Regions from separate parts of the Flavonifractor sp. An9 genome, predicted to be linked through region 2. Evidence: riboswitches for the same ligand, from Rfam matches in the RefSeq annotation. Region 2 holds a riboswitch; the other holds the start of a gene.
The links. Region 2 has a riboswitch for thiamine pyrophosphate ahead of thiD (bifunctional hydroxymethylpyrimidine kinase/phosphomethylpyrimidine kinase). Riboswitches for the same ligand answer to the same signal wherever they lie in the genome.
Positions count from the first base shown of each region.

Region 1: another riboswitch for thiamine pyrophosphate. It lies ahead of B5G40_RS04515 (TenA family protein); the one in region 2 lies ahead of thiD (bifunctional hydroxymethylpyrimidine kinase/phosphomethylpyrimidine kinase).

Region 1 covers NZ_NFHC01000004.1:98,058-109,086, reverse strand. Annotated here, with positions in the region: gene B5G40_RS04555 (YkgJ family cysteine cluster protein) at 1-26, opposite strand, end outside; gene B5G40_RS04550 (hypothetical protein) at 116-361, opposite strand; gene B5G40_RS04545 (sigma-70 family RNA polymerase sigma factor) at 415-954, opposite strand; gene B5G40_RS04540 (hypothetical protein) at 1,057-1,902, opposite strand; gene B5G40_RS04535 (DUF932 domain-containing protein) at 1,941-3,014, opposite strand; gene B5G40_RS04530 (hypothetical protein) at 3,048-3,863, opposite strand; gene B5G40_RS04525 (single-stranded DNA-binding protein) at 3,973-4,380, opposite strand; gene B5G40_RS04520 (hypothetical protein) at 4,654-5,259, opposite strand; TPP riboswitch at 5,487-5,586, shown strand; TPP riboswitch at 5,645-5,742, shown strand; gene B5G40_RS04515 (TenA family protein) at 5,808-6,482, shown strand; gene thiD (bifunctional hydroxymethylpyrimidine kinase/phosphomethylpyrimidine kinase) at 6,479-7,282, shown strand; gene thiE (thiamine phosphate synthase) at 7,295-7,930, shown strand; gene B5G40_RS04500 (HAD family hydrolase) at 7,920-8,576, shown strand; gene B5G40_RS04495 (NUDIX hydrolase) at 8,579-9,064, shown strand; gene B5G40_RS16590 (hypothetical protein) at 9,061-9,321, opposite strand; gene B5G40_RS04490 (DUF6017 domain-containing protein) at 9,417-10,310, shown strand; gene B5G40_RS04485 (PcfB family protein) at 10,316-10,798, shown strand; partial or broken gene B5G40_RS04480 (recombinase) at 10,795-11,029, shown strand, end outside.
Region 2 covers NZ_NFHC01000013.1:8,047-19,075, forward strand. Annotated here, with positions in the region: gene B5G40_RS09520 ([Fe-Fe] hydrogenase large subunit C-terminal domain-containing protein) at 1-82, opposite strand, end outside; gene B5G40_RS09525 (ATP-binding protein) at 118-543, opposite strand; gene B5G40_RS09530 (DRTGG domain-containing protein) at 530-886, opposite strand; gene serC (3-phosphoserine/phosphohydroxythreonine transaminase) at 1,153-2,238, shown strand; gene B5G40_RS09540 (phosphoglycerate dehydrogenase) at 2,256-3,425, shown strand; TPP riboswitch at 3,457-3,563, shown strand; gene thiD (bifunctional hydroxymethylpyrimidine kinase/phosphomethylpyrimidine kinase) at 3,677-4,495, shown strand; gene thiW (energy coupling factor transporter S component ThiW) at 4,492-5,004, shown strand; gene thiM (hydroxyethylthiazole kinase) at 5,010-5,846, shown strand; gene thiE (thiamine phosphate synthase) at 5,827-6,486, shown strand; gene B5G40_RS09565 (HAD family hydrolase) at 6,479-7,117, shown strand; gene tenA (thiaminase II) at 7,114-7,773, shown strand; gene B5G40_RS09575 (ABC transporter ATP-binding protein) at 7,770-8,531, shown strand; gene B5G40_RS09580 (ABC transporter permease) at 8,528-9,286, shown strand; gene B5G40_RS09585 (ABC transporter substrate-binding protein) at 9,306-10,322, shown strand; gene B5G40_RS09590 (D-alanyl-D-alanine carboxypeptidase family protein) at 10,365-11,029, opposite strand, start outside.

The DNA.
Region 1 (11,029 bases), on a different contig from region 2:
ACAGCAAGAGTTTTGGATTGTTCCATACATTCCTCCATAAAAAAGGCCGCGGCAGACAAGTGTGCCTGCCACGGCCGGGACCTATGGGGCATTACCCCTTATTGTTTTGACTTCTCTACGCGCACGCGGCCAGAACCGTCGGGAGCGGGCTGGCGGCCGCCAGCGGGAAAGGGTCCATCGAAAGGAAGTAGTTGGAGTTGAGCGTTTCAAAATGCACCAGATCCCCGGACTGCTCGTGGATCGCCACAACGGGCGAGGTCCGGTAGTCAGAGCCGTTGGCACGCAGGTAGGCACAGTGGCCGAGAACCAGCGGAGCCAGAAGCGTTCCGTGCATTACAATGGATTTTTTCGATTTCGTCATAATAATCAGCCTCCATTCAGTTTTGTTGTTGGCCTGCCAGGGACAGCAGGCATTTACTCATAGCACAACTCCAGAAACACCGCGCGGGCCTCTTCCAGAAGCTCCTTGATGCGTTTCATGGGGAGTTTTTCGTGGCTGGCGATCTCACGGATGCCGTAGCCGTAGCCCTTCATGCGGACGATGTTCATTTGCTGCCTGGAAACACGGACGGCCAGGTCATGGAGCAGCTGCTTCATCTCAAATTCCTGCATCAGATCATCCTGCGCCGGCAGCAGTTCCTCCAGGGACACTCCGTCCGGGTACAGGCCAATGTGAATGCTGAGGATTTCAGCGTTGCGCTTGCGGCGTTCTTGACTACGGAAATAGTCATAGAGGCGAAACCTCATTTGCCTTATGGCGATTGTGCTAAAAGAATACTCTTGGGCAGATGTATTATCGCAATAATCCCGCACCGCCTTCAGGTAAGGGAAGATGACCACATCATAAAACTCGTCTTCCGGCAGATGGTTGTCGTTCAAAAATTTGTAGACCAAGCCGTGATGTTCAGCGGCAAACTCCTGTTGCTCCTTCGTTAACGGTACTTCACATAACATATATATTTCCTCCAGTCTAAAGCAAAAAAGGGATACCCCCGGCGAGAGCCGAAGGTATCCCTTGATGACATGTCATGCGGCTGAGGCCGCAACAAAACTCAATTACGCAGGCAGCTTCTCGTAGCTGCCGTTGATCTCGCCGACCATATAGCTCCCATCGGGGCTGCCAGGCGCTGTGGCGGACTCCGGGATCACATAGTCACAGTCGTTGGTACGCTGCTCCTCGTTGATCAGAGCCCGCTGGATGTTGATGGCCTTGATCTGCTCCTTAAAGCCATTGGCATAGGCGCGGATCTGAGCCAGTTCCTCGCCCTCAAAGTCGCGTAAAAGTCGGAAGGTGGCAACGCTGTAGTCGTTGCTGCCATTGTTCTCTTTCTTGAGCCCGATCTGGATCAGGCTGCCATAGGTGGCGCGCCGGCGGTAGACAAAGGCCCGGTTCAGGAACTCCTTGAACGGCTTGATGCTGGTAGGCGGCAGAGAAATCAGCAGAGGCATATACTCGCCGCTGCGCAGCAGGTAGATGTCCCGCATATTCTTGCAGGCCTTGCCGCGGCCGCCGTCTCTGGCCGAACCGTATGCGTTCATCGGGCAGGTGGCGCAGGCGCCGCCCGGCTCCCCGATGCCGGTCTTGCCGTCCACAGAAGAGCAGAGAGGCTTGGTGTCCTCGTCATACTCGCTGCCTTCCGGCCACAGGGTATAGGCAGAATGATTGTAGAGAATGACTCCTTCCAGGGTCCGGGCATAATCCGGATTGTCGGGGTCTTCCGTGGGGATCTCAAACTGCAGGGCGCCGCCGGCGGGAATTTTCACCCGCTGGAAACTCATCATCTGCAGGCCGTCCGCATCCTCTGCGATCTCATCGCTGCTGAAATCACCCTCCACCATCGCAGGGAGCAGGAAAGTGTTCCGCTCAGGAGTGTTCATCATAGAAGTGTTCTGTTCGTACATAGTTAGTTCCTCCTTAAAATTGGATGGTTGGCAGCCACTCAGGCGGCCAGCTGGTTGATACGGCTCCACTGCCTTGCCGGCATGGAGAGAATGTTGTAACCGATGCCCTCCAGCGCAGTCGCCCGGTCATAGTCCGGGACATCCTGGCTGTGGCGGGTCACCGCGTTGGATAAACCATAGAGCGTCAGGTCGTTGCCCTCGATCAGCCGCTGCAGCACACCGGAGCTTTCCTCATCAGTTATGTGGAAGTCCTTGCTGACCAGCTTGACAATGCCGGGGACATCGGTGGTATTCATGCGGGCATCTTTGGCCTCCCGCATCATGTTGACTACACGGGTAAAGCGCACCTCGTCTACCACGGCCCGCACCGTGTCCTGGATCTTCATGGCAAAGGCTTTGTCGTCTGCTTCCAGCGTCTTTTCCGAATACAGCTGATAGTTCTCCGAAGCCTCGTTGACGCGGCCCACATGAGTGCGGCGTGTCTGAGCATCATTTACGACCATTCCGTTACTGCACACCAGCCGGTAGACCAGCGGCTGGATGTTCACCGAACCGAGTCCCACCTCGCTGTTGCTGATGATGATGCCGGACTGAACGATGTCGCCTGGCACGACCTCGGCCTCCAGGCGGGTGTTGACTACCTTGATATACATGCGGCTTTCCGTGAGCTGGCAGCTCTCAAAGTGCATTCCCTCCATATCCTGAAGGACAGGAAGGACGATGCTCGCAATATCAAGGTTGTCAATGCGCCGGTAGCGGTTGCTCAAAAATGCCCGTGCCGTACCCTCAATGGTGCGGATCATACGGACAGAGGGCTCCCGCTGGAACCAGGCGTTCACATTCTGCGCCAGCAGCTGGGGATATTTCTCCAGCATCTTGTCATAGTAGGCTGCCGGGATCTTCAGGTGTGTGCCAATCTGCCGGTGGGCAATGGAATTGACCTCCAGCGGTTCAAGCGCCGGGACACCGGATTGGTCATAGGCGTTGAGGTACAGCTTCGAGTCAAAAGGCTCCAGACGAAGGCTGCGGGTGTCCAGCATATAGTCGGCTTTCAAATCAGCCTGGCGCTGGATCTCCTTTGCCATGTCTACAAGACTGATCCCTGATTTCATTGTTATTTCACTCCCCTCTCTGGGTGATGGCGGTCACCAGGAGACCTGGATGCCCTGCGCCGTGGTTTCAGCCGACAGGCCCGTGCTTTCAAACACTTCCACCAAGCAGGGCCAGTAGACCCTCGCGGGAAAGTTCGAAAGATGTTCCTGCGGTACCAGTTCATCGTCCTGCTGGATGCAGATGTCGCCGTTTTCCCGCAGTGTGAGCTTGCTGTGCCCACGGGAATTCAGGTCGGCGATCAGCGTTTCCATGATTTCGCGCCCGCAGTTTTCATACCAAACGCGCGGATCGATGGGGCGCCTGTTGGGCGGGATATTGGCCTCATCGTCCTGTTCTGTACCTGCTTTGGACAGAGGCACGATTTTGAGCAGGTCACATTTGATGGTTGCGTCCTGGCCAAATGTGATGTCTGCATGGTCGAATCCATCTACATTGTGAAGCCGGATGCGCCCAGTGCCATTGGTGCGGATCAGCTCTGCCGGCCGCTTCTCACACCACTCAAAGCAGGCGTCAGAATACGACGAGCGCAGATAGGTCAGAATCCGGTGGTTGGCATAGCGGAGCAGCAGGTCGTCTGAAACAGGTTCCTCCAGTTCCGGGACCTGGAATGTGCTCTGGGCAATGCCTTCAGCGAGTAGCCGGCGTTCTCTCTGTTGGCGCTGCCGGCGGCGTTTGGCTTGCTGCATATACGGGAGCAGGAGGATCAAAACGACCCAAAGCCCCCAAAGGGTGAATACCCCAATCAGCAGCCACGCCTGCCACGGCCCGCGCACCAGAGCCATGATGGCGATGACAGCACCGATCAAGATGGTGATGCTGCCGCTCAAAAGTCCCTTGTCATTACTCATTTTCTTACCGTCCTTCCTTTAGATTTTGCCTGAAAACAAAAAAAGAGGGACCGCACCAAGCTTCAGATCATTCTGAAAACTTGATACGGTCCCTCTGCTGCGCCGGATTTTATTCCGGCAGGGGTTCGCGGTCGCCATTCATCACCTCGGGAGGTGACGGAACAGGCGCCGCTTCGTCAGGGTCATGCTGTTCACTTTCGGATTTTGCTTTGGAGGACTGCCCGGGGAGAAATCCAAAGTCCGTCAGCCATATCTTCAGCTTCTTGACTGTGGTTCCGTCCTTTTGGCGAACATCCACCAGTTTTTGCGATCCGGTGAGCCAGATCATGCTTCCCTTTTTGACCTTGAGCCGCATGAGCCGGGTAACATCGTCACCGCGGGCCCATACCTGGTAGTAGTCCGGCGGGGTGTTGCCGGAACGCTCCATCAGGTCGAAACAGACATATTGCTGTTTTGACTGGCCCTCTTTCGGGACAAGCTCGTGCATGACTCGGCCAAATACAACGATTTGTGCCATAACACTTCCTTTCTTCGCCGTTGGCGTTCATATCTATATATAAAAAGTGCCAGCAGATACCAGCCCCGAAAGGGCGCGGCAATACCACTGACACTTGATACAGCATACAACCTTGACTGCGTGTGCAATGCAGATTTTTAATCTGCGGTACAGAAGCTTAGTCTGTATCCCACATGGGGAACGCACAAAAATCAATTACAAAGTAAGTGTAACACTATATCTTGTATTTGTCAAGTAGCATAATACTATATATAGATATTTGAGCAAGGCGAATCACAATATATGGTTCATGTAGCGGTAGTAATCATCCAGCAGATAGAATCTGAGTGTACGGGCTGCCGGTGTCCCGTAGCCGAATGTCAGGCCATAGAGATTGCCTGTCCCATCTACGCCGAGTGGACCGAGCCAGCGGGCGGCGGTGTTGCCGTTGAGATACCAGAGCTGAATATCCCGGTAATCATCTTCACTGATAAGACCGGAAGAAGCCAGACGATAAGCGTCTTCCTCTTCGATCATGGAGTGGGAAAGAAAATGGCGGTAGAGCTCGTCCGACAGCCCAAGGGCTTGCTGGTAGGTCAGAGGATTGGGGTGGTCCAGCCACCAGCGGGTAATATCTTCAAAGGTACGCAGACGCGGTTTGGGATTGAGGGCCCGGAAACGCCGGATGAAATCTTTGATTTCTTCCGGGGCGGCCGGCGGTGGGAGCGGGATCTCACGCACTTCGTCATCTAAAAAGCCGAAAGCAAGTTGCTCGCCGGTTTCATCCTCCAGCAAGAGCGAGGTGCGGGACAGCGGTGAGACCAGGAAATGCTCCATCGCAAAGGTTTCGTCCAGAAAACGCTGGATCTTGTATTGCTCAATGGTATGGGGCTTATACATTGGGGTGGACCTCCTTTTAAGTATTCCGCCTATTAAATAGGGCATTTTTTATTTTTTTCTGCAAAGTAGATGCTACTTCAAAAGATTATTGTTTCATATTTAGACAAGGTATTTGGCTATAGGCTGCTTATTGAAGCCAATACGAGATTTTGGTACTATTTGTCTGGCGCTTCATTATTGAATGGAAGTGTGAGAACTTGACTTTCTGGATGTGCTAAATTATAATATTCTATGAGCAGGGGGACTACCTCGTAGTTGAGAAGGTTAAAACCTGACCCTTTGAACCTGTTGGCTAATACCAACGCAGGGAGCTTAAGAATACAGTATCGTATTTTTAGGACATTCTCTGTTTTGGGAATGTCCTTTTTAATTGAATATGTATGATATGTGTTTGCGAGGGAACTGAACAAGTTGAAAAAGGTAAGACCTGACCTCTTGACCTGTCGGCTAATACCGGCGTAGGGAAGCAATTTCTTACGCTTGTATTGCGTCTGAATGAGCTTCTAATTTTTAGAGGCTCTATTTTTTTATCTTAGGAGGAAATGAAAATGACATTCATGGAAAACATATTGGCTCACAACATTCCCATCTGGGAGCAATGTGCAGCAACCCCTTTTGTGCGGGAAATGCAAAACGGAATGCTGCCTTTTGAAAAATTCAAGGTTTATATGATACAGGACAGCATTTATCTAAAAAACTATGCCCGCATATACGGAAAGGCAATATTTCATGCGGATACGTTAAAAGAAATTCAACTTTACTATTCCATGCTGAACTTTGTGAACGATACAGAGTCCGAAGTGCGGTTAGACTATTTGAAGCAATTTGGTATGACTGACGATGATATAGAAGGGATCGCTCCCCTTCCAGAAAATCAAAGGTATATTGATTTTATGTTTGAGGTTGCGGAACATGGGAAAAACGAGGAAATACTGATGGCTGTTCTTCCATGTATGCTTAGTTACAGCTATATTTTCCGCAAATTGGCTGCTGAACCCGAAAGCAGGCAATCAAGATATTGGGACTTTATTAGGGATTATGCCGATGAAAAGTATGCAGATAGTTGTCGAGAGTGGTGCGCTTTTGCAGATCAAAAATGTAATGAGATCCCGGAAATGAAGCAAAAAAATCTGGCAGATATTTTTGAAAAGGCAAGTTTATTGGAGCTGGATTTCTGGATGATGGCTTATAAAAATGAAGAAATGGAGGAAAACGAAAAATGAAAAAGGTGTTGTCTATTGCCGGATCAGATTGCAGCGGTGGTGCTGGTATTCAGGCTGATTTGAAAACATTTTCTGCGCATGGGGTATTTGGAATGAGTGTAATTGTTTCGGTTGTTGCAGAAAACACAAGCCGAGTGATTGATATTCAAAATGTTACCCCGGATATGATTGAAAAACAGATAGACGCTGTTTTTGAGGACATTGAGGTGGACGCTGTGAAAATTGGTATGCTTTCCACGCCAGAATGTATGAAAGCAGTTGCAGCAAAAGTCAAACAGTACAAGCCGGAAAATGTTGTGATCGATCCTGTTATGTATGCCAAAAATGGCTGTCCTCTTATGGAACCCACTGCTGTATCTACTTTGATTGAAACTATTATTCCGCTTGCAGATGTACTTACCCCCAACATTCCAGAAGCGGAAAAAATAGCGGATATGCAGATTTCTACTGTTTCCGATATGGAAACGGCGGCAAGGAAGATACATTCTATGGGCTGCAAATCAGTTGTCGTTAAGGGCGGGCATCATATTGGAAACGCTGTCGATGTCTTATTTGACGGTAGGAATTTCTATCATTTTGAAACTGCCCGTATTGATACAAAAAATACTCACGGTACAGGATGCACCTTTTCTTCTGCAATCGCCTCTCAACTTGCAAAAGGGAAAAGCGTCCCCGACGCTGTTAAGGCTGCCAAAACTTATGTCACAATGGCGATTGAACATTCCCTTGCTATTGGAAAAGGCTGTGGCCCCACACACCATTTTTATGAACTGTATCAACACGGTTTGTCGGAAGAATAGGAAGGTGTGAAAATGGATTATTCCCTTTATCTTGTTACAGACCGCCGATTTATGGGCAAGCAAACACTTGCAGAAGCAGTTGAACAAGCAATATTAGGAGGCTGCACAATGGTTCAGCTCCGAGAAAAGGAACTGTCCTCATTGGATTTTTATTGGCAGGCAATAAAAATCAAGCAGATCACGGACAGCTATCACATTCCCCTTATCATAAATGACCGTGTAGATATTGCAATGGCTGTTCAGGCGGATGGGGTGCATATTGGGCAGCATGATATTCCTGCGGCGGCTGTACGAAAAATGATCGGTAAGGATATGTTATTAGGCGTTTCTGTTTCCACAGTTGAACAGGCGATAAAGGCACAACAGGACGATGCGGATTATTTAGGCGTTGGTGCGATGTTTCCTACTGGAACAAAAACAGACGCAGATTTTGTATCAATGGAGAAATTAAAAGAAATCCGTACAGCCGTATCATTGCCAATCGTTGTAATTGGTGGTATCAACAAGGATAATGCCCATTGCTTTAAGACCGCAGGGATTGATGGACTGGCCGTTGTTTCAGCTATTTTAGCGAAGCCGAATATAAAAGTTGCCGCAGAGGAACTAAAAGCTATATTTTCAGGAAAGGAAAGCAAAAATGGATTTTGAAGCGGCAATTTTTGATTTAGACGGGACTCTTTTAGACTCAATGGATGTGTGGGAACACATAGACATTCAGTTTTTGCAAAAAAGAAATATCCCTGTTCCAGACGGTTATGTAACAGAAATCTGCGCTCGGAGTTTTGAAGAAGCTGCACAATACACGATTGATCTTTTCGGCTTACCGGAAAGTGTAGATAGTATCATTGATGAATGGAACGATATGGCACTTTATGAATATGCCCATCACGTTAAACTGCTTCCGTATGCGCTGAATTATCTAACACAGCTAAAAACACAAGGGATAAAACTTGCAGTTGCCACCGGTTTGCCAGAGAAATTATATGTCCCATGCTTAAAGAACAACTCTATTCTGGGGCTGTTTGACGCCTTATGTTCAACAGATGAAGTACATCGTGGGAAAGAATATCCTGATATTTTTGAATATGCCGCCCAGAAGTTAAGCGTTGCTCCTGAACGCTGTATTGTCTTTGACGATGTTCTCCCAGCAATTAGAAGTGCAAAACAGGCTAAGATGTTGGCAGGCGGTGTATATGATAAATATTCTGCGGATCAGCGCAGAGAAATCGAAAAGATTGCAGATATTTACCTACTTGATTTCAAACTGGCTCCCATACCACGAAAAGGGGTGTGACAATGGAAAAATGGGACTTATATAATGCAAAACGCGAAAAAACAGGGCTTACTATGCAGCGCGGAGAAAATATCCCCAAAGGGCTGTATCATTTGGTTGTGAGTGCATGGATTGTTAATCAGCAGGGACAGTATCTTTTGTCCCAGCGCCATCCAGACAAGCAATACCCTCTTTATTGGGAGTGTACGGGCGGCGCTGTACTTTCGGGTGAGAATAGTTTACAAGGAGCTGTCCGAGAAGTAAAAGAAGAATTAGGAATAACGCTTGCCCCTGAACAGGGAAAACCTATCTATCAATTTCGCCGGGAGGATATGCAGGATTTTTATGACGTGTGGTTATTCCATGCAGATATTGACATCAAGGAAATGGTGTTACAAAAAACAGAAGTCGTGGATGTGCAATGGGTAAATCAGGACAAACTGCTAAATATGTTTCAAAAGAAGCAACTGCACCCCTTAATAACCTATATTGATACTCTTATCTCCTAAGAAAATGCCAGTTGCAAAGTCTGTTGGTCTTGCCCCGGAATTTCCCTGGTACGAATGGCGATACAGAACTTTTCAAAAAATCCCGTAATATCAACGGTTTCCGGGCTTGCCGGATAGCAAATAACTTGTATTAGACCCCCTTTTGGGCGGCTGTTTTTTAACAGTCGCCCTTTTTCTATCCCCAAATTTAGTGTGCGTTTTAGGGTGGGAAATCCCTTGTTTTTTCGCCTGTGGGCGGCGCAAACGAGGCCGCCCATATCCCTTTCCCCCATGGGAGGCCGGGCGGCGGTACAGGGGCGTAAACCTGCCAAAACGAACACTTTTTCAAAACCGAAGGAAGGAGGTATCCAACATGGCGGTATTCCGCATTGAGAAAACCCGCGATTACACGGTGATGTCCAATCACCATCTGCGGGATACGGACCTGTCGTTGAAATCCAAGGGGCTGCTCTCTATGATGCTGTCCCTGCCTGAGGACTGGAACTACACCACCAGGGGCCTTGCGAAGATCTGCAAGGAGGGTACGGACAGCATCGGCTCTGCCCTGAAGGAGCTGGAGCGGGCCGGCTACATCGTCCGCAACCGCCTCCGGGACAGCAAGGGCAAGATCGTGGACGTGGAGTATGTCATCTACGAAACGCCCCATCCCCCGGAGCCGGACGGGCCGTGTGAGGATGAGCCGGATACGGAACATCCAGATACGGAAAACCCGGATATGGATACTCCAGGTCTGGAAAACCGACCGCAATTAAATAAAGATAAAAGCAATCCTGATAAATCAAAAAAAGATGAACTCAGTACGGAAGGATCAAATCCTGTCCTATCAATCCCCCAAACCCCCAGGGGCTCGGACCGGAAAGGACGGGACCGGATGCGGGAGCGGGAAAGTTATCGGGAATTGATTTTGGAGAACATCGAGTATGACTGCCTCATCCAGAACCACCGCCTTGACCGGGACCGTCTGGACGAGCTGGTGGAGCTCATGGTGGATACGGTGTGTTCCAACCGGGAGATGATCCGCATCGCCGGGGATGACTACCCGGCGGAGGTGGTAAAGTCCCGGTTCCTCAAGCTGAACAGTTCCCATATCGAGTATGTGCTGGACCGTATGCGGGAGAACACCACCTATGTCCGCAATATCAAGAAATACCTGCTGGCCGCCCTGTATAACGCTCCGGCCACCATTGACAGCTACTACACTTCCTTGGTGAGCCACGATATGTACGGCAGCGGAGAACGGAGGTGATGTGAGTGCAGGAAGAAATCACGCAGAGGACGGTATCCCTCTCGGTGGAGGCCGGCAAGATGACGGCGGACCTGCTCCAAAAGGCTGTGAAAAAGGTGCTGGAGGAGATGCAGAAGAAGCCCTCCCAGCGCAGCTTACACCAGGGAAAACAGACCCTGCACCAGCTCAAACAGCATGGGGCCTCCCTGACCAACATTGAGATCACGGAGCAGAACATCAAGGCGTTTTCGGCGGTGGCGAAGAAGTATGACATCGACTATGCCCTGAAAAAGGACCCCACAACCGACCCACCGCACTACTATGTGTTCTTCAAGGCGAAGGATAAAGACCAGCTCCAGCCGGCCTTCAAGGAGTTCACCGCCATGACCCTGGATCGGGAGAAGCGCCCCACCATCCGGGAGAGGCTGGCCCAGGCTCAGGAACAGTCCAAGACCAAACATCGGGAACGGGAGAAGGTCAAGACCAAGGACCGGGAGGTGACGCGATGACCGATAAGCTGAAAAAGCAGCTCATCCTCAATCTTCCGTATCTCGTCTTTGTGTATCTCTTTGACAAGCTCTGCCAGGGCGTGCGGCTGGCTCCTGGGGCTGACGCCTCGGAGAAGCTGCTCCATATCAGGCAGGGCTTTTCAGCGGCCTTCGCAAGTTTGGCACCCAGTTTCCATCTGCTGGACCTGTGTGTGGGCGCCGCCGGCGCGGTGCTGATTCGGCTGGTGGTCT
Region 2 (11,029 bases):
CCTCGGTGGGGCAGCCTTTGATGCAGGAGGTACAGCCCCGGCAACGGCGGCTGTCCAGTACCACGGAATGCTTCATAGCCATGGCACTGCCTTACCTCCCTTCGCCAGAGACATGATTCACTGGGGGATCTTAATTTTGACCGTGACGGTGGTGCCCTTGCCCACCTCAGTGTCAATGGTCATCTCATCGGAATAACGCTTCATGTTGGGCAGACCCATACCGGCGCCGAAGCCCAGCTCCCGGGCGGTGGAACCGGCGGTGGAGTAGCCCTCCTGCATAGCCTGCTCTACATCGGGAATACCGGGGCCGGAATCGATCATGCGGATCACGATCTGGTCCATCTCCACCTCGACTTCAGCCTGGCCGCCGTCAGCGTGGATGACCATGTTGATCTCGCCCTCGTACATACAGATGGAGGCCCTGCGGATCACGTCCTGGGGCAGACCCAGCTTCTTCAGGGTCAGCTTCATTTTGCTGGAGGCCTCGCCGGCTTCAATGAGGTCGCCGCCCTCCACGGGGTACACAAGTCTAATCGTTTCCATCGCAATTCCCTCGCAATCCATTGTAGTAAAGCAGGCCGCAGGCCTCGTACATCCGCTTGGGACAGGTCATAACCACGATGTCCCGTTCCTCGGCCAGACTGAGGATATCCTTGCCCGGTACCTTACCCCGGACAAAGACGATGCACTTCATCTCCACCATGTCTGCCGTACGGACCACCTGCGGATTGACCAGGCCGGTGAGCAAAAGAGCCTGATTTTTGACAAAAGCAAGCACATCGCTCATAAAATCGCTGCCGCAGGCGGACATGACCTCCCGGTCCAGATGATCCTCGCCGCACAATACAGTGGCATTCAGGATCTGTTTGATGTCGGAAAGCAGCATTGCCTTCTCCCCTTCCGTGGGAAAACTAAACTCTCAGTTCATGGGCATTGTACCACAAAACAACTGGAAGTGCAAAGGGTTCGTTGAAACTTTCACAAAGTTTTTGTAATAGACTGCTTGGTTTTGGTGATTCCACGGTATTGACATTGCAGCAGGTTGATGTCTATAATATGCTTTATCAAGATAAAGCGGTCAACTGTATCGCTGCAGAAATACCGCGATCTTGGAGTTTATTTTGAAATTTGGAATCAAGGAGGCCATCTATCATGGGTAACGAGCGAGTGTACAATTTCTCCGCGGGCCCGTCCATGCTGCCGCTGGAAGTACTGGAGCGCGCCGGATCTGAAATCACCAATTATCAGGGTTCCGGTATGTCAGTCATGGAGATGAGTCACCGTTCCAAGGTGTTTCAGAAGATTTTTGACGACACCCAGGCTAAGTTCCGCAAGCTGATGAACGTGCCTGAGGGATATAAGGTGCTGTTCCTGCAGGGCGGCGCATCTTCCCAGTTTTCCATGGCGCCCCTGAACCTGATCGGTAAAACCGGTAAGGCTGACTACGCTGTCACCGGCAACTTCTCCAACATTGCCTATAAGGAGGCCAAGAAGTACGGCGAGATCAATCTGGCCGCCTCCTCTGCCGACAAGAACCATACTTACATCCCCACCCAGGACCAGCTGAAGCTGGACCCTGAGGCCAGCTATTTCTATTACTGCGCCAACAATACCATCTACGGCACCGAGTGGCAGTATGTCCCCGAGACCAATGGGGTGCCCATCGTGTGCGATATGTCCTCTGACATTCTGTCCCGTCCGGTGGATGTGAGCAAGTACGGCATTATCTTTGCCGGTGCTCAGAAGAACATGGCTCCCGCCGGTCTGACAGTGGTCATCATCAAGGAGGATCTGGCCGGCAACGAGCTGCCCTACACCCCCCTGATGATGAACTATAAGACCATGATCGACAAGGATTCCATGTACAACACCCCGCCCTGCTGGTGCATCTACATCCTGGGCCTGGTGCTGGACTGGCTGGAGTCCAAGGGCGGCATCCCCGGCATGGAGGCCATCAAGCACTCCAAGGCCCAGATGCTGTACGATGTGATCGATAACTCCAAGCTGTTCACCTGCGCTGTGGAGCCTGGCTCCCGGTCCGACATGAACGTGGTGTTCCGCACCGGCAATGACGAGCTGGACGCCAAGTTTGTCAAGGAGAGCGTGGAGGCCGGCTTCACCAACCTGAAGGGTCACCGCTCCGTAGGCGGTATGCGCGCTTCCATTTACAACGCCATGCCCACCGAGGGTGTGGAGAAGCTGTGCGACTTCATCAAGGCCTTTGACAAGAACAACTGACGGGAGGTAATGTCATCATGTTTCGCATCAAAACATTGAATAAAATTTCCCCTGCCGGCCTGTCTGTGCTGGATCAGACCCGCTTCTCCGTCAGCGACGACGTGGAGAATGAGGACGGTATTCTGGTCCGCTCCGCCGATATGCACGAGTATCAGTTCCCCGACTCCCTGCGGGCCATTGCCCGTGCTGGCGCCGGTACCAACAATATCCCCATTGACCGCTGCTCCGAGGCGGGCATCGTGGTGTTCAACACCCCCGGCGCCAACGCCAACGCGGTGAAGGAGCTGGCCCTGTGCGCCCTGTTGCTGGCTTCTCGCAAGATCACCGCCGGTGCTGAGTGGGTCAAGGCCCAGGCTGGTGCCGGAGCCGACGTAGAGAAGGTGGTGGAGAAGGGAAAGAGCCAGTTTGTGGGCCCCGAGATCGCCGGCAAGACCTTAGGCGTCATCGGCCTGGGCGCTATCGGCGTGCAGGTGGCCAACATCGCCACCAAGCTGGGCATGACGGTGTTCGGCTATGATCCCTTCCTCAGCGTGGACGCAGCCCTGTCCCTGTCCCGGATGGTCCACCGTGCCATGGATCTGGAGACCATCTATAAAAACTGCGATTACATCACCCTCCATGTGCCTCAGACCTCTGAGACCAAGGGTATGATCAATGAGGACGCCTTCCATATGATGAAGGGCGGCGTGCGTATTCTCAACCTGGCCCGCGGCGGTCTGGTCAACGACGACGATATGCTGGCGGCTCTGGATTCCGGCAAGGTGGCCGCTTACGTCACCGACTTCCCCAACAACAAGATCCTCCAGGGCAAGAACGTCATTGCCATCCCCCACCTGGGCGCCTCTACCCCAGAGAGCGAGGAGAACTGCGCTGTCATGGCCGCTCAGGAGCTGAAGGATTACCTGGAAAACGGCAACATCAAGAACTCCGTCAATCTGCCTACCCTGGTGCAGGAGTGGAGCGGTGTGGCCCGGCTGTGCATCATTCACCGGAATATCCCCGGCGCCATCGCCAACATCACCGGCCTGCTGTCCCGGGACGGGGTCAACGTGGAGAACATGACCAACAAGTCCAAGAAGGACTATGCCTACACCGTGGTGGATCTGGGCAGCCGCATCAGCGAGGCGGTGGCCGACGAGATCCGCGCCCTGGAGGGCGTGTTCCGCGTCCGGGTGCTCAATCATTAAGGATTGACAAAAAAGGCGAAACAAGTTAAAATCTTGCGTGCAAGGGAGCTTCCGCGAGGAGGCTGAGAGGAGGGGACAGTCCCTCGACCTGACCTGATTTGGGTAATGCCAACGTAGGGACGCAGCACTATTTCCGTGCGGAGTCTCCTCCGTCCGGAGGAGTTTATTTCACGTACAGAGAAGCGGCAGGTCCCAACGGGACCTGCCGCTTTTTTCGTGCCCTTGCCTACTAAGAGAAAGAAGGAACAATCATGAAATGTGTGCTTACCATTGCCGGCAGCGATTCCAGCGGAGGCGCCGGCGTCCAGGCGGATCTCAAAACCATAACCTGCCTGGGGGTGTACGGTATGAGCGCCATCACCGCCCTTACCGCTCAGAATACCACCGGCGTCCGGGATGTGCTGGAGGCAACCCCGGAGTTTGTGGCGGAGCAGTTGGATTGCATTTTTGAGGATATCCGGCCCCAGGCGGTAAAGATCGGCATGGTGTCCTCCGCCCCCATCATCCGGGCTATCGGCGCCAAGCTGCGGCAGTATGGTGCAGAGAATATCGTGGTAGACCCGGTGATGGTATCCACCAGCGGCTCCGCCCTCATGCAGGACAGCGCCCTCACCGCCCTGATGGAGGAGCTTTTCCCTCTGGCAGCCATCATCACGCCCAACATCCCCGAGGCCCAGCGGCTGTGCGGCTTCGCCATTGAGAGCGAGGCGGATATGATGCGGGCCGCTGAGACCATTGGCAAGACCATGCAGGGTGCGGTATTGGTGAAGGGTGGCCACCGGAGCGACAGTGCCGATGATCTGCTGTGGCAGAACGGTCAGGCCCACTGGTTCCGCTCTCCCAGGGTGGACAATCCCAATAACCACGGCTCTGGCTGCACCTTGTCCTCCGCCATCGCCTCCTTCCTGGCCCTGGGTGAGGACCTGCCCGGTGCGGTACAGAAGGCCAAAGCCTACATTACCGCTGCCATGGAGGCCAAGCTGAATCTGGGCCAGGGCAGCGGCCCCCTGTGGCACAACTATGCCGTTCCGGCGGGCGGTGGCTTCCAACAGGGGAGGGGAGAGGCGTGAGACAGCAGACGGCAGTCAAAAAGCTGGCGATCGCCAGCCTGCTTACCGCTGTGGCAGTGGTAGGCAGCCTGGTCTCCTTCCCGGTGCTGGGCTCCCGGTGCTCCCCGGTGCAGCACATGGTCAACATCCTGTGCGCCGTGTTTCTGGGCCCCTGGTATGGTGTGGCGTGTACCTTTGCTGCCAGTTTCCTGCGTAACCTGCTGGGCTTGGGCACCCTGCTGGCCTTCCCCGGCAGCATGGTGGGGGCTCTGGTGTGCGGCCTGACCTATTGGGGCACCCGTAATCTGGGGGCCACCTGTGTGGGCGAGGTCTTTGGCACCGGTATTCTGGGCGGCCTGGCCGCCTGGCCCATTGCCACCCTGATTTTGGGCCAGAGCGTGGCGGTCTACGGCTATATGGGCCCCTTCCTGATTTCCACTGTGGGCGGCTCCATCATTGCCGGGGCAGTACTCTTTGCCCTGAAGCGCTCCGGTGGTCTGGACGTCATGCAGACCCTGGTCAGGCGGTGAGGGGCATGGAACGAATGGATTTTGCCGCCATGCTGGCGGCGGTACGGAAAAAAGCCCCTCTGGTCCAGTGTATCACCAATATCGTCACCGTCAACGACTGCGCCAATATTTTGCTGGCGGCGGGGGCCTCGGCCACCATGGCCCACCACCCTCTGGAGGTGGCGGACGCAGTAGCCGGTGTCCAGACCCTGGTTCTCAACCTGGGGGCCGTGGGGGACCGGGAGGCCATGCTCATCGCCGGAAAAGAGGCCAACCGGCTGGGCGTACCGGTGATCTTCGACCCGGTGGCTGCCGGTTTTACCGGCCTGCGGCGGGAAACCGCCCGCAAATTGCTGGAGGAAGTACAGTTTGCTGTCATCCGGGGCAACGCCTCGGAGATTCGCTCACTTACCGAGGATAAAGAGGGAGGCAGCGGGGTGGACGTAGCCCAGGCTGACGCAGTGACCGAGTCCGGCCTGCCCCGGGCCGCGGAATTGGCACGCACCCTGTCCAAGCGGACCGGGGCGGCGGTGACCCTCTCCGGGGCGGTGGATGTGATTGCCCAGGGAGAGCGGGTGCTCTTCCTCCGCAACGGCAGCCCCACCATGGCCCGCATCACCGGCAGCGGATGTATGCTGTCCGCCCTCACAGGGGCCTTCTGCGGGGCCAGCCCGGACAAGCCCTTTGAGGCTGCGGCGGCCGCTGCCGCGTCCATTGCTCTGGCAGGCGAGCGGGCGGAGGAACTGCGGCTCAAAAAGGAAACGGGAAACGCCACCTTCCGCATTGATCTCATCGACAGCGTGTTCAACCTGACGGAAGAACAGCTGATACAAGGAGTGCGCTATGAAGTTTACCAAGGATGAAATTCGACAGGGAATGACCCTTTACGCCGTTACCGATCGGAGCTGGCTGGGGGAGCGTACCCTGGCACAGGTGGTGGAGGAGGTACTGAAGGGGGGCGCAACCTTCCTCCAGCTGAGAGAGAAGGAGCTGGATCAGGCCACTATTCTGGCGGAGGCCAGGGAGATCCAGGCCATCGCTGCCCGGTATCATGTGCCCTTTGTCATTAACGACAGCGTGGACATTGCCTTGGCCTGTGATGCAGACGGGGTCCATGTGGGCCAGGCCGATTTGATGGGCCGGGACGTACGGGCCCTCATCGGTCCGGACAAGATTTTGGGTATCACCGCCAACACCGTGGAGCTGGCGGTGGCGGCCGAGCAGGCCGGAGCTGACTACATCGGTGCCGGGGCGGTGTTCGGCACCACCACCAAGCAGAACGCTAAGAATCTGAGCCTGGACACCCTGAAAGCCATTTGCCAGGCGGTGTCCATCCCGGTGGTGGCCATCGGCGGCATCAACGCCCACAACCTGCCCAACCTGACGGGAACCGGGGCGGCAGGGGCCGCTGTGGTGTCCGCCCTCTTCGCCCAGAAGGATCCGGAGGCGGCTGCTCAAAATCTGCGTACCCTGGCAGACAAGATGGTGGCAGGGCATGGATAAGCAGTTCTGCATTTTTGACATGGACGGTACCCTGGTGGACTCCATGCCCATCTGGAAGTCCTTGGGGAAGGACTATCTGAAGGCCAGGGGCCATAGTCCCACCCCGGATCAGCTGGCTGCCCTGGGGCCCATGACCATGCTGGAGGGGGCAACTTTTCTCATGGAGACCTTTGGGATTGAAGGGCCGCCGGAGCACATTATTGAAGAGATGCACGCCGTTATGGAGGCCCACTACCGCACTGACATCCCTCTGAAGGCTGGTATCCAGGACTATCTGGTACAGCTGAAACAGCAGGGGGCCAAGCTGTGTGTGGCCACCGCCACGGCGGAGCCGTTGGCCCGGGCCTGCCTGGAGCGGTTGGGGGTGGCTCACCATTTTGATTTCATCCTCAGCTGCGAGGCGGTGGGGAAGGGCAAGACCCAGCCAGACGTCTATCTGGAGGCAGCCCGCCGTATGGGAAGTGCCCCAAGGGATACCGCCGTCTTTGAGGATGCTCTTTACGCCGCACAAACGGCGAAAGAAGCTGGATTTTACACCGTTGGAGTGCCGGAGGCGTCCTATGAACAGGATTGGCCCGCCCTGGCTGCTCTGGCGGACGAGACCATCATGGATTGGAGGAAGGCGCTATGACGGTAACACAACGGTTGTATGAGGCAGCAAAGCCTATCTGGCAGGCCTGCCACGACCACCCATTTGTGAAAGGCATTGGGGACGGCACCCTGGACCAGGAGAAGTTTCGATATTTTCTGCTCCAGGATTATCTCTACCTTTTTGACTACGCCAAGGTGTTTGCCTGGGGCGTGGTGAAGGCCAAGGACCCTGAGCTGATGCGCTTCTTCTCCGCCAACGTGGACGCCATCCTGGGCGGCGAGATGAAGACCCACCGGGCCTATATGTCAAAACTGGGCATCACCGAGGAGCAGGTCTTTCAGGTGAAGCCTGCCTTGCCCAACTTGTCCTATACCAGCTATATGCTGGCGGTGGCTGCCGCCGGCGGCCCGGCGGAGATCGTGGCCTCCATTCTGGCCTGCTCCTGGAGCTACGCCGAGATCGGCGCCCGGCTGGCCCAGATCCCCGGCGCGGCGGACCACCCCTTCTACGGCGAGTGGGTGCGGGGCTATTCCAGTGAGGAGTACCAGCAAACCAACGACGCTCTGGTGGAGCGGATGGATGCTCTGGCTCAGAATTGCAGCGAGGAGGAGTACCGGCAGCTGGAGGACATCTTCGTGGCCTGCAGCCGGTACGAGCTTGGCTTCTGGGAGATGTCGTGGAGGCTGGAACAGTGAGCGCGCTGGAATTCCGTCAGGTGTCCTATCAGTATCCCTCGGAGGACTTCGATATCATTGACAGGCTGTCCTTTCAGGTGGAGCCGGGGTCCTTCCACTGCGTTCTGGGTGTAAGCGGCTGTGGTAAAAGCACCATCTTTCGCATGACCAACGGCCTGCTCCAGCCCAAGGGCGGGGAGATCCTGGTGGACGGGCAGCCCATTGGAGGGCGGAAGCGGTATTGTGGCTATATGCCTCAGAAGGACCTGCTCTTCCCCTGGCGTACGGTGGGGGAGAATGTGGCCCTGCCTCTGGAGATCGCCGGAGGCCTGTCCAAGGCCCAGCGGCGGCAGAAGGTAGAGGAGGCCCTAGCCGACGTTGGGCTGGAGGGCTGCTGCGACAAGATGCCGGACGAGTTGTCCGGCGGAATGCGGCAGCGGGCTGCCTTTGCCCGTACCATGCTGACGGGCAGCGACCTGCTGCTGCTGGACGAGCCCTTCTCCGCCCTGGACTTCCTTACCCGCATCTCCATGCAGGAGTGGCTGCTGGACCAGTGGCAGCGGCACAAAAAGACCATCCTCTTTATCACCCACGACGTGGAAGAGGCGGTGTTTCTCTCCTCAAGTGTGCTGGTGGTGGAGTCCACTCCCATCCATACCCTGACGGAGATCCCGGTACCTGCCGCGTTTCCCAGGGACCGGTCCTGTCTTAAGAACCCGGAGATGGTGGAATTGAAAGAGCGGTTGATTACGCTGCTGAGAAAGCAGGTGAGCGTATGAAGAAAGCCTGCAAAGCCAATCTGCCCGCCCTCATTTTCCTGCTGGCCCTGCTGATGATTTGGCAGGCGGGGGCCATGGGTATGAATGCCTCCTACATTCTACCCACCCCCCTTGAAATCCTCCAGCGGCTGTGGGAGCTGCGGGAGCCCCTCTTTACCGTCCATCTGCCCGCCACCATGACGGTGACTGCCATCGGTCTGGCCATCTCCCTGGTGCTGGGGCTGGCTCTGGCGGTGGCCATGGATGCCAGCGACATGGTGCGGCGGATGCTCTATCCCGTGGTGGTGGTATCCCAGACCATTCCCACCACCGCCATTGCGCCGTTGTTTGTGCTGTGGTTCGGCTACGGCATCTGGAGCAAGGTGCTGGTGACGGTGCTCATCACCTTTTTCCCCATCACCATTACGGTGTACGACGGTCTGCGTTCGGCCAAGACAGAAATGGCGGAGCTGCTCCAGACCTACGGCGCTACCCGCCGGGAGATCTTCTGGAAGATCAAAGCCCCCTGCGCGCTGCCCTACTTTTTCTCGGCCATCAAAATGGCGGTGCCCATGAGTATTATTGGCGCGGCCATTGGCGAGTGGCTGGGGGCCCAGAGCGGTCTGGGCTACTTCTCCCGCCGGATGATGACTCAGTTGGATGGAGCGGGGGTATTTGCACCCATTGTGATCTTGTCGGTTACCGCCATGGTGGCGGTGGGAATCGTGGCCCTGCTGGAACGAAAGTTTGTCCGCTGGAGGGGCGAATCCTCCTAATCACAAAGAGAAAGGAAAGATGGATATGAAACAAATTGCAACCCTTGCCCTGGCTGGGGCGCTCCTCCTGGCCGGCTGTTCCGCCCCCACCGACGGCGGTCAGGAAACCGGCGGACAGGACGACCTGCGGGAGATCAGCGTGGTGTTGGACTGGTATCCCAATGCCCTCCATGCCTTCCTCTATGACACCATTGAGAAGGGCTACTTCGAGGAGGAGGGGCTGAAGGTCAACATCCAGTTCCCCTCCAATGCCAACGACGCCATCTCCCTGGTGGCCGCCGGCCAGGCGGAGATCGGCCTGTACTACCAGCAGGACGTGATCATCGCCCGGGCCAATCAGGACGTGCCGGTGAAGTCCATCGGCGCGGTGGTTCAGGGCCCCCTGAACATCGTCCTCTCCCTGAAGGACAAGAACATCACCTCTCCGGAGGATCTGGTGGGCAAGACCGTGGGCTATGCGGGCACCGAGCTGTCCGAGGCCCTGATCCACTCCATCATGGCCTATGTTGGAGCCGATTCCAGCGACGTGACCCTCATCGACGTGGGATTTGACCTGATGAGCTCCATGACCACCGGTAATGTGGATGCCACCATCGGCTGCCTGGTCAACCATGAGGTACCCCAGTTGGAGGAGGAGGGGTTCGAGGTCAACTACTTCGATCTGGACGACTACGGCGTGCCCACCTACTATGAGGGCGTGTTCCTGGCCAGCGATACTATGATCGAAGAGGAGCCCGAGGTGCTCCAGGGCTTCCTGCGGGCCTGCCAGAAGGGCTTTGAGGATATGCAGGCCGACCCGGACGGTGTGCTCCAGATCCTGCTGGACAACCAGAATGAAGAGAACTTCCCCCTGTCCAAGACGGTGGAGCAGAAGAGCATGGAAACCCTGCTGCCCATGATGGAGACGGCGGATGCCCCCTTCCTGACCCAGAGCGCGGAGTGCTGGCAGGAAAACGTGGATTGGCTGCTCAGCGAGGGCCTGATTGACGAGGCTCCGGCGCTGGATGAGCTGTATGTGGACCTGCTGAGTGAATAAGAAAAGAAATCGCCTGCCGTTTCAACGGCAGGCGATTTTTTGTTATCTTCTTCTGCGGCGTCCGCTGTAGTGAGAGCCGCCGCTATAGGAGTAGCCGCCCCGGCGTCCGCCCCGCCGGCCCCGGAAGAAGAGGAGACGGATGATGAGAAACACGATAAAGATAAGCAGGATCACCAAAATGATCTTCACCCACAGCTGGGAGAAGAAGCGCTGGATGCGGTCCAGATTGTAGAGCAGGGGATCGGCATCAACGGCAATGCTGGCCACCAGGGGGAGGGAGCCGTATTCCTTGCCGTTGAAGGAGGCAGTGATAGTGCCCAGTACCTGGCCCTTTTCCACGGGAGCCTCCACAGTTTTGGCATTGAGGGTATAGTTATATTTGAAGTCCTCGGTGGAGACGTCCTTGGGCAGCAGGGCGGTGATCTCGCCCTGGGGCTCCAGGGTCACATAGTTGGTGCCCTTGCCCAGAGTGACCTCCACCTCGGGGATGTCCCGCTTGGTGGCGTCCAGAATGGTCTGGGTGGAGAAGTTATTGAAGCCCCACTCAAACAGCCGGATGGTTTCGGAGAAGTCGGTGCGGCCCTTGCTGCCGGTGGAGCCCGGCTCCCGCTCGCAGCCCATAACCACCGAGATCAGGCTCCGGTCCTCCTTGGTGGCGGCAGCGGCCAGGCAGTAGCCCGATTCATTGGTGTGGCCGGTCTTGATGC